DNA from 3 places in the Micromonospora peucetia genome. Region 1 is predicted to be linked to each of the others. Evidence: riboswitches for the same ligand, from Rfam matches in the RefSeq annotation. Region 1 holds a riboswitch; each other region holds the start of a gene.

Region 1 (3,252 bases):
CCGAAGGCCAGGTGCACGTCCCGGACGCTGAGGCTCACCGAGGTCGTCGTGTCGATGCTCATCGCTGGTTTCCTCCCGCCGCGCCCGGCAGTGCCAGGTCGAGGTCGTCATCGGCGTCGTCGGGCGCGGCAGCCTGCCGGCCGTGCCGCAGCCGCCGGTCGATCCAGTTGACGACGTGTGTCAGCGGCACAGTCAGCACCAGGTAGCAGAGCCCGGCCAGCAGTAGCGCCGACTGGTTGCCGGTGTTCGCCGCATAGTCCTGCCCGATCCGGAACAGTTCCCGCTGGCTGGCCAGCAGGCCGAGGAAGTAGACCAGGCTGGAGTCCTTGATCAGCGCGATCAGCTGGTTCACCCAGGCCGGCAGCACCCGCCGGATGCCCTGCGGCACGATCACCAGGCGCATCGCCTCGCCCCAGGACAGGCCCAGCGCCCGGGCCCCCTCCAGCTGGGTGGCCTCCACCGACTGGATGCCGGAGCGGAAGATCTCGCCGATGTAGGCCGCCGCGATCAGCGACAGCGCCAGGATGCCCAGCGGATACGGGTTGGGCCCCCACACCTGCATGCCCAGCGGTGCCAGCCCGACGCCGATGAGCAGGATCGTCGCCGCGGCCGGCAGGCCGCGGAACACGTCGGTGTAGACCCGCGCCGGCCACCGCAACCATCGGGTACGCGAGATGCCCGCGACGGCCAGTGCCATGCCCAGCACCGAGCCGAGCAGGGCGGCGGAGATCGCCAGGATCAGCGTGTTGGGCAGCCCCACCGTCAGCATCTCGGGCAGCGCCTCGCGCATGGAGTCCCAGTCGAAGAAGGTCTCCCACAGGGTGCTCAACGGATCCATCGTCTCTCCTACCGCCCCGCTCGCTCGTCGTCCGTACGTGTCAGGAGGTGGCCGACGCCGCCGGCACCGGGACCGTGCCGCTGCCCGGCTTGAAGTCGGCCGGGATCGAGCGGCCCGGGTAGTACTGGGCCTGCAGGCGGCTCCACGTGCCGTCCGCGATCACCTCGTCGAGGCCCTTGTCGAGCGCCTCGCGCAGCTTGTCGTTGCCCTTGGCGAACGCGTACGCCGTGGGCGCCGGGCTGAGCAGCTTGGCCGCCACGGTGATCTTGCCGCTGCTGTCGGCGGCCGACTTGTCGCCGATCTCGGCGGGGGCGATCCAGGCGTCGGCGGTGCCGGCCTTGAGCTGGTTGATCGCGCCGTTGTAGTCGGGCACCCGGACCGGGTCGAGCCCCTCGCCGGTGGCGTAGTCGTCCTGGACGGTGCCCTGCACGACCACGACCCGCTTGCCGGTGAGCTGGTCGAAGCCGGTGATCGACGAGCCGGCCGGCACGTCGAGTCCGAAGTGGCCGAAGTCGTAGCCGTTGCCGAAGTCGACCGTCTTCTTCCGCGCCTCGGTGATGGTGATCGAGGAGCTGCCGACGTCGAACTTGCGGTTGTTGACCTGGGAGAGCAGGGCGGAGAAGTCGGTGCCGACGAACTCCACCTTCAGGCCGACCTTCGCGGCGACCGCGGTGAGCAGGTCGTTGTCGAAGCCGGTGAACTTGCCGTCCTTGAGATAGACGTTCGGCGGGGCGTCGGTGAGCGTGCCGGTACGCAGCACGCCCGCCTGGAGCAGGTTGTACGGGTTGTCGGCCGTGCCGGCCGCGTCGTCGCCGCACGCGGTCAGGGCGGTGGCGGCGAGGACGGCGGCCACGCCGAGGGCGGCGGCCCGGGTCACAGAAGAAAGGATTCGCACAGGTGTCTCCGAATGAGGTGTTCCGGCGGCGGGCACAGGCGTGCGGCGCCGGCGGGACGCCCGGTGGGCGTACCGCTGGGAAAGTGGTGCCTGGAAGAGGGGAGTGGCGCGCCTAGCGCGGGTCGCCGGGGCGACAGGAGGTGGCGCAGACCCGCATCATGTCGATGTGGCGACGCCGGATCAGGGCCGGCGACGTCAGGGCCACGGCGGGGACCGCCGGTGGAACGCAGATGCGAAAGGACATGGCTCTCCCTCGGTCGCTGTCGACCTGGGAACCAGGCCGCGCTTGCACCGGAGCCGCTCCGGTGCCTGGTCTTCACCCGGGGCACCCCTGCGCGGACGAGGGTTGCCGGCCAGCGAGCCGGGGCTTGACGCTGGCGCTCATGACCTGTTGACGAGGCTAGCCCCGCCACGGGGGGCCGTCCAGCCGCTATGACCACGCTCACGCGGACCCCCGTGCAGGTCAGCGTCACTCCTCGACCGCCCCGCCGACGTGCCGCGGGGGCCGGTACGCCTCCAGGAGCACGTCCACGCTCGGCGCCAGCGTCAGGTCTAGACTTTCCACCGTGATCGCGCTGCACGTCGTCGCCGCCGCGTACGGCCGCTGGATCACCCCGGAACTTCCGTTGTACGGCGACGACCACGAACGCTCCGACTTCGCTCCCTGACCGGCCCGGTGCTCCGTCGACCTCCGGTCCACCTCCGCCACGATCCGGGAGCGCCCAGTCATGCCCGTGCCCGATGACACCGAACTCGTACCGCCCGCCGACCGTTCGTCGGGCGGCGGGCGACCCACCGACGCCGACCCCACCGACACCTCCGCCCTCGCGGTGCTCCGGGCGCCACAGACCGCCCGGGTCCTGGCGGCCAGCCTGCTCGGCCGGATCCCGCTCGGCGCGGCCCCCCTGGCCCTGCTGGTGTTCGCCCGGGAGACGATGACGCTGACCGTGGCCGGGCTGCTGGTCGCCGCGTTCACCGCCGGCACCGCGGTGGGTCAGCCGATGCTCGCCCGGATGGCGGACCGCTGGCGGCAGCCGCCGGTGCTGTGGCTGGCCGTGACGGCGTCGACGATCGGCTTCGCGCTCACCGCCGCGCACGTCAACCTGCCGGTGACCGTCTTCGCCGCCGCCCTGGCCGGAGCGGGCGCACCGCCGTTCGAGTCGTGCCTGCGGGTGCTCTGGCGCGGCCTTCTCCCCGCGCACCGGGTGCAGACCGCGTACACCCTGGACATCGCCGTGCAGGAGACCATCTTCATTCTCGGTCCGGTGGTCACGCTCGCCGCCGTGGGCCTGGTCGGTCCGGCCGGCGGTCTGGCCGCCGCCGCGTTCTTCCAGGCCGCCGGCACCGTCTGGTTCGCCACGACCGACGCGGTCCGGCGTTGGCGGGGCGAGCCGGCGGTACGACACTGGGCCGGGCCGCTGCGGGCCGGCCGGCTCCGGCTGGTTCTCGGGGCACTGGTGCTGGTCGGCGCGGCGGTGGGCAGCGTGACCGTCGCCGCGACCGGCTACGCCGAGTCGGC
Region 2 (3,252 bases), 2.7 Mb from region 1:
CGCACAACGCCTCCGGCGTTGGGTCGCAAGAACTGAAAGTCTCGGGCGAAACGCCCTCCCGCACGGAGCATCTTGCGCCGTGCGGTTCCTGCCGTCAAGTCCTCGTCGGCGCGTTTTCCGCACTCACAGCAAAAACCCAGTCACCCCCTGAAACCCTCTCCCCGCCCCTCCCCCGCCCGCCGCGTCCGCCCGCCGCGCCCGCCGCGCCCGCCGCGCCCGCCGCGATCTTGCACTTTGTGCCCTCAAGATGCCCTGAAAGTCCCGAAACGTCGGGGCAGTAAGTGCAAGATCGCGGGGAGCGGGACGGGGCGGGGCGGGGCGCAGGGCGGGGCGGGGAGCGGGGCAGGGCGGGAGTCAGCCGAGGAGGCCGGCGTCGCGGGCGGCGCGTAGCGAGGGCTTGATGCGGTGGGTGGGGCCGACCTGGCCGGCCACCGCGTCGAGGGTCTTGAGGCCCTCGCCGGTGTTGAAGACAACGGTTTCCGCCGTCGGGTCCAGCCGGCCCGACTCGATCAGCTTGCGCAGCACGGCCACGGTCACCCCGCCGGCCGTCTCGGCGAAGACGCCGGTGGTCCGGGCCAGCATCTGGATGCCGGCGCGGATCTCGTCGTCGTCGACGTACTCCATCCAGCCTCCGGTGCGGCGTACCGCCTCCAGCGCGTAGATGCCGGCGGCCGGGTCGCCGATGTTCAGGGACTTGGCGATGCCGGTCGGTCTGACGGGGGTGATGGTGTCGGTGTCGGCGTGCAGGGCGGTGGCGATCGGGTTGCAGCCGGCCGACTGGGCGCCGAACACCTTCCAGCCGCCGGCCGGAGCCTCGACCAGGCCGATCTCGACCAACTCGGCGAACGCCTTGTCAATCTTGGTGAGCAGTTCGCCGGAGGCCATCGGGATCACCACCTGCGCGGGGATCCGCCAGCCGAGCTGCTCGGCCACCTCGTAGCCGAGCGTCTTCGACCCCTCGGCGTAGTAGGGGCGCACGTTGACGTTGACGAACGCGGTGTCCTCGAACTCGTCCGTCTCCACCAGCTCGCCGCAGAGCCGGTTCACGTCGTCGTACGAGCCGTCGATGGCGACCAGCTCGCCACCGTAGACGGCGGTGGTGATGACCTTGCCCTGTTCCAGGTCGCCGGGGATGAAGACCACCGACGGCGTGCCGGCCCGGGCGGCGTGCGCGGCGACCGAGTTCGCCAGGTTGCCCGTGGAGGCGCAGGCGTAGCGGCTGAAGCCGAGCGCCCGGGCGGCGGTCAACGCCACGGAGACCACCCGGTCCTTGAACGAGTGGGTCGGGTTGGCGCTGTCGTCCTTGACCCAGAGCGGGGCGGTGATGCCCAGCTCGGCGGCGAGGTGCGGGGCGGCCACCAGCGGGGTGAAGCCCGGGTCGAGGGTGACCCGGGTGGCCGGGTCCTGGCCGGCGGGCAGCAGGGCCGCGTACCGCCAGATGTTCTGTGGGCCCGCCTCGATCTGCTCCCGGGTGACCGCCGCCAGCGCGGCGGCGTCGTAGTCGACCTCCAGCGGGCCGAAACAGTCGTAACAGGCGTGCTGGGCGGCGAGCGGGTAGCGGGCCGAACAGGCGCGGCAGACCAGGGCGCGGGCGGGGCTGACGGTGGTGTCGATGCCGGAGGGGGCGTACGTCGACGTCATGTCGAGGGTCCTCTCATCTTTCCCCACATCGCACCCTGCGGCGGGGACGGAATTGGCACCTGCCCCGCGGGGCGCTCTGCGATGAGCGCGCGGGGTGGTTGCCGGGGCGTCGTCGGGCCGTATCCCTCAGCCCCTCTGGATGAGGTATGCAGTTGTGCCGCCGAGTCTAGGCGCTCTCGCCGCCCGGATAAACGGTGGATCCCACGCTGTGAGCGATGCCGCAGCCTCTCCCGCCTTTCGGAAACGCTTCCGGTACGCGGTGACCCACCACCGGCGACCGGGCTGGCGCGGGCCGGCTACCGTGCGGGCTCATCGATGGAAGGGAATCGCGCGATGCGTCGCAAGCTCGTCCCCGTGGTGGCGCTCTCCATGGTCTGCCTGCTGGTCGCCACCACCGCCTGCTCTCCGGGCAGCCGGAAGAAGCGGAACCGGTCCGCCGACGGGTCGACCGGCACCGCCGCCAAGCGGGACGACGTCGACACGGCGACCACCCGGGCCACCCCGACCCCACGCCGTACGGGCGACCAGCTCGCCTGCGTCGAACTGCGCAACACCCGGGTCGGCAGCAGGAAGGTCCGCTACCGGGAGTACGCCGCGCCGATCCGCCTCGTCGACGGCCGCTGGTCCGACCGGGACGGCACGACGGTGGAGTTGCAGCGGCCCTGCGCCGTCGGCGATCTCGACAGCGACGGCGCGGGCGACGCGATCGGCGTGGTCATGCTCGACGGCGGTGGCACCGGGCGCTTCTTCACCCTCGCCGCCTGGCGCAACGTCGACGGCGAACCGGACTACCAGGCCCAGGTCGACCTCGGCGACCGCACCCCGGTGGAGAGCGTCAGCGTGCGCGACGGCAGGGCGACGGTGGTCTACCTGACCCGGTCGACGAACAGCCCGATGGCGGAGCTGAACATCCGGCGCACCGCCGTCTACCAGCTCAGGGGCACGTCACTGGCCAAGCTGAGCCACACCGACGCCCGGGCGACCGAGGCCTCCGCCGACGGCGACACCGCCGACTCCTCGGACTCCGGCACGGTCCCCGACGGCAGCTCCCCCGCCCGGAAGCGCAAGTCCCGTTCCCGCTGACGTCCCCGCCGAGTCGCTGCGCACGACACGACCCAGGCCGCACGCAGCGAAGTCGGGATTGGGCACAGTCAATGTCGACATCCCGACTCGGCGCGGTGGTCGGGAGTGCGGCGACCAGACCGTCTCCGATAGTGTCCGAATAAACACGCAGGGCGACGTCGTCTCGCGTCGATACTCCGGAGGGCCGGATGGCGAGCATCGAGGAAGTCAAGGCAGCCCTCGCACAGGCCGCAGAGCAGGGCAATGCCACGGTCATGCAGATCCGGGCCGCCGTCGAGGCCACGGACCAGACGTTGGCCCGGATGCGGGCAGTCGCCACCGGCACCGGCCATCCGGCCATCGCCGAGGCCATCGCCCGCGCCGAGCAGAGCAGGCAACGGCTGGTCGAGGCGATGAGCCTGATCCAGGGCAGCTCAGAGGCAGCCCGCAACTACATGAACGTCCTCGGCTGAACGCTGGTCCCCCACGTCCCGCCAACCGAGGTCCCTGGCGCCTGAGCCATGGCGTCGCTGTCCCCCTACGTCTACA
Region 3 (3,252 bases), 2.7 Mb from region 1:
CCGGTCCCGGTCAACCGGGCTCCGGTCCAGGCCGCGCAACGCGCCGTCGCGCAGCAGCGCCAGCCGGGTCGCCGCGAACTGGTAGCCGCGCATCGCCCTCAGCCCGCCATCGCCGGCCACCCGCTTGGCCCACACCCGGGCCGCGTGCCGCCGCCCCAGGCTGCTCAGCGCCGCCACCTCGGGCGGGGTGAGCCAGCCGGCCCGGACGTAGTCCGGCAGGGTCCGCTCGGTGATCCGCCCCTCCCAGGCCCGCAGCCACAGGGCGAGCCCGACCATGCCGAAGAACAACGGCACCATCACGCCGATGAAGCCGTACAACATGATCAACGTTTCGCCGGTGGCCTGGGTGAGCGTGGGCAGCAGGTTCCAGAGGCCGTGCAGCATCATCGCCAACAGCAGGCCGGCGATCGGGGCGAGCACCCGGACCCACCGGTTGGCGGCGCGCGCGGCGATGCCCAGCCCCACCCCGGTCATCGAGGTGAACAGCGGGTGGGCGAAGCCGAAGAGCAGGATCCGGACGATGAAGATGGCGATGACCTGCTGGGTGCCGGTCGCCGGCCCGTACTGCTGCGCGCCGCTGGCGTAGCCGTGACCGCCCAGGTAGAGGATGTTCTCCACCATGGCGAAGCCGACCGCGGAGAGCCCGCAGTAGACCAGGGCGTCGGTGATGCCGGAGAACTCCCGCCGGCGGAAGATCAGCAGCAGGATCGGCCCGATGGCCTTGGTCAGCTCCTCGATGAACGGCGCGACCAGCACCGCGGTCAGCCCGTCCGGCAGCCCCCAGTCCTCGAACAGCCCCGCGAAGAAGCCGTTGACCTCCAGCGATGCGGCGGTGGAGACGAACGCGCCCCAGGCGAAGCAGAAGATCAGGTACTTCAGGGGTTCCGGTTCGTAGCGGTCGAGCCAGAGGAAACAGCCCACCAGCACCGGAACCGGGAGGATCGCGGCGACCAGGCCGATCAGCAGCGCCTCGACGCCGAGATTCTGACCGAGTCTGAAGACCATGAACAGCGCGCAGGCCGCGATGAACACGACGGTCCCGGCCAGCACCAGGTACCGGGGCCAACCCGGCCGGCGCACCGGCATCCGGGGCCCGGCCCCGACCGGCGGCGGAACGGCGGGCGCGGTCGGCGGCAGCGGTGCGCCGGGCGGGGTGTCGGCCATGCGGTCAGCGTAGCCATCCCCGGCCGGCTGGTTCGGCCGCATTCACCCGGCTATGCTGCCGGCAGGTCACGAGCGCCAGCGTCAAGCCCCGGTTTGCTGGCCGGCAACCCTCGTCGAGTTCGCGGTGGGGTGCCCCGGGTGATGACCGGGCCCGGCGCGATCCGCGTGCCGGGCAAGCGCGGACCCCGCCCGTGTGCGCCCACCCGGGGTCCCTGGACCCGGAGGTCGGCCATGACCGTCACCCTCGCGCCTTCGCCCGCACCGCAGCCGCCCACCGTCGCCGGGCCGCTCGGCGTGCTCGGCGTACCCGGCCAGGTAAACCTGGACTACGCCGCCACCGCGCCCTGCGCGCGAGCCGCGGCCGACGCGGTGGCCGAGCTGCTGCCCTGGTACGCCAGCGTGCATCGCGGCGCCGGGGCCCTGTCGCGGCGCTGCACCCTCGCCTACGAACGCGCCCGGCAGACGGTCGGTGACTTCTTCGGCGCCCGCGCCGAAGACCACGTGATCTTCACCCGCAACACCACCGACGCGCTGAACCTGCTGGCCCGGGCCCTGCCCGCCGGCACCACGGTGGTCACCTTCGGCGGGGAGCACCACGCCAACCTGCTGCCCTGGCCGCGCGGCTCGGTCCGGCTGCCGGTGCCCCGGGAGCCGGCCGAGGCGGTCCGCGCGCTGGCCGCCGCGCTCAGCGAGCTGCGCAGGCCGGACGGGAGGGGCGGCCCAGTCACACATCCCGCGCGCCCCGGCGTCGACCAGGGCCCGCCCGTGCTGGTGGCGGTGACCGCCGCCAGCAACGTGACCGGCGAGCGCTGGCCGGTGGCCGAGCTGGCCCAGGTGGCCCGGCGGTACGGTGCCCGGATCGCGGTGGACGCCGCGCAACTCGCCCCGCACGCACCGGTGGACGTCGCCTCACTCGACGTCGACTACCTCGCGGTCTCCGGCCACAAGCTGTACGCGCCGTTCGGCACGGGGGTGCTCGTCGGGCGGGCGGACTGGCTGGACGCGGCGCCGCCGTACCTGGTCGGCGGCGGCGCCACCAGCCACGTCGGGGCGGCCACCCACGACGTACGGTGGGCGACCGGCCCGGCCCGGCACGAGGCGGGCACGCCGAACCTGCTCGGCGCGGTCGCCCTGGCCGCGGTCTGCGCCGCCCTGGCCGACGCCGACCGGGCCGCCCTGCACGACACCGAGCAGGCCCTGCTGGCCCGGCTGCGCGACGGCATCGCGGCCCTGCCGCACGTGGTGGAGCTGCGCACGTTCGGGCCGGCGGCGTCCCGGGTGGGCATCGTGTCGTTCGTGGTGGCCGGCCGGGACTCGGCGGAGGTGGCGGCGGAACTGGCCACGTCGTACGACATCGGGGTGCGCGACGGCCTCTTCTGCGCCCATCCGCTGGCCCGGCGGCTGCTCGACGAGGCGGCGGCCCGCAGCGGCCGGCGGGACCTGCCACCGACCGCCCTGCGCGCCAGCATCGGCCTGGGCAGCACGACAGACCACGTCGACCGCCTCCTGACCGCCCTGACCACCCTGCCCTGACCTCCCCGCCCTCCCCTTCCCCCGCCCCGCGCCTCCCACCCCTGCCCTTCCCGCGCCTCCCGCCTCCCGCCCCGCGCTCCCGCCCCGCGCTCCCGCCCCGCGCTCCCGCCCCGTCGATCTTGCACTTACTGCCCCGGCAAACCGGACTAAAGCCGCGCCTTAGGGGCCGAAAGTGCAAGATCGCGGGCGAGGGGGCGGGTGCGCGGGGCGCGAGCGAGGCGGGGGCGGCGGGCGAGGGGGCAGGGTTGTGAGCGAGAGGGGCGGGGCTGTGAGCGGTGGGTGGTGGGGCGGCGGGGTGGTCAGCCAAGCGGCGGGGCGGTGGGTGGCTTCGGGGGGCCGTGATCGTGCGCTCGGTCCTGGTCGCCGAAGGACTGCCGGACGCCACGGTTCGCCTCCTCCTGGCTGATGCCGGAGGCCACCATCAGGTCGCTGGCGGTGGTCCGCACCTGTGCGATCACCACGCTGCCGGAGAAGCCGACCCCCTCGGCGTACGCCCGGCCGGCCTCGCCGACCGCGCGCAGCGCCCGCTCCCGAGCCTTCTCCGGCTCCTCGGCG

Evidence for each region. Region 1 has a riboswitch for S-adenosylmethionine ahead of GA0070608_RS24180 (ABC transporter substrate-binding protein). Riboswitches for the same ligand answer to the same signal wherever they lie in the genome.
Region 2: linked by a shared signal. The riboswitch ahead of thrC (threonine synthase) and the one ahead of GA0070608_RS24180 (ABC transporter substrate-binding protein) in region 1 are both predicted to bind S-adenosylmethionine.
Region 3: linked by a shared signal. The riboswitch ahead of GA0070608_RS12350 (aminotransferase class V-fold PLP-dependent enzyme) and the one ahead of GA0070608_RS24180 (ABC transporter substrate-binding protein) in region 1 are both predicted to bind S-adenosylmethionine.

The regions. Positions count from the first base shown of each region.
Region 1 is NZ_FMIC01000002.1:5,363,904-5,367,155, forward strand. Features, by position in the region: gene GA0070608_RS24170 (amino acid ABC transporter ATP-binding protein) at 1-56, opposite strand, end outside; gene GA0070608_RS24175 (amino acid ABC transporter permease) at 59-838, opposite strand; gene GA0070608_RS24180 (ABC transporter substrate-binding protein) at 879-1,715, opposite strand; SAM riboswitch class IV at 2,011-2,122, opposite strand; gene GA0070608_RS24185 (MFS transporter) at 2,462-3,252, shown strand, end outside.
Region 2 is NZ_FMIC01000002.1:2,620,620-2,623,871, reverse strand. Features, by position in the region: gene thrC (threonine synthase) at 355-1,641, opposite strand; SAM riboswitch class I at 1,652-1,787, opposite strand; gene GA0070608_RS12260 (hypothetical protein) at 1,975-2,724, shown strand; gene GA0070608_RS12255 (hypothetical protein) at 2,913-3,176, shown strand.
Region 3 is NZ_FMIC01000002.1:2,639,231-2,642,482, reverse strand. Features, by position in the region: gene GA0070608_RS12355 (PrsW family intramembrane metalloprotease) at 1-1,206, opposite strand, end outside; SAM riboswitch class IV at 1,229-1,349, shown strand; gene GA0070608_RS12350 (aminotransferase class V-fold PLP-dependent enzyme) at 1,396-2,697, shown strand; gene GA0070608_RS12340 (FUSC family protein) at 2,997-3,252, opposite strand, start outside.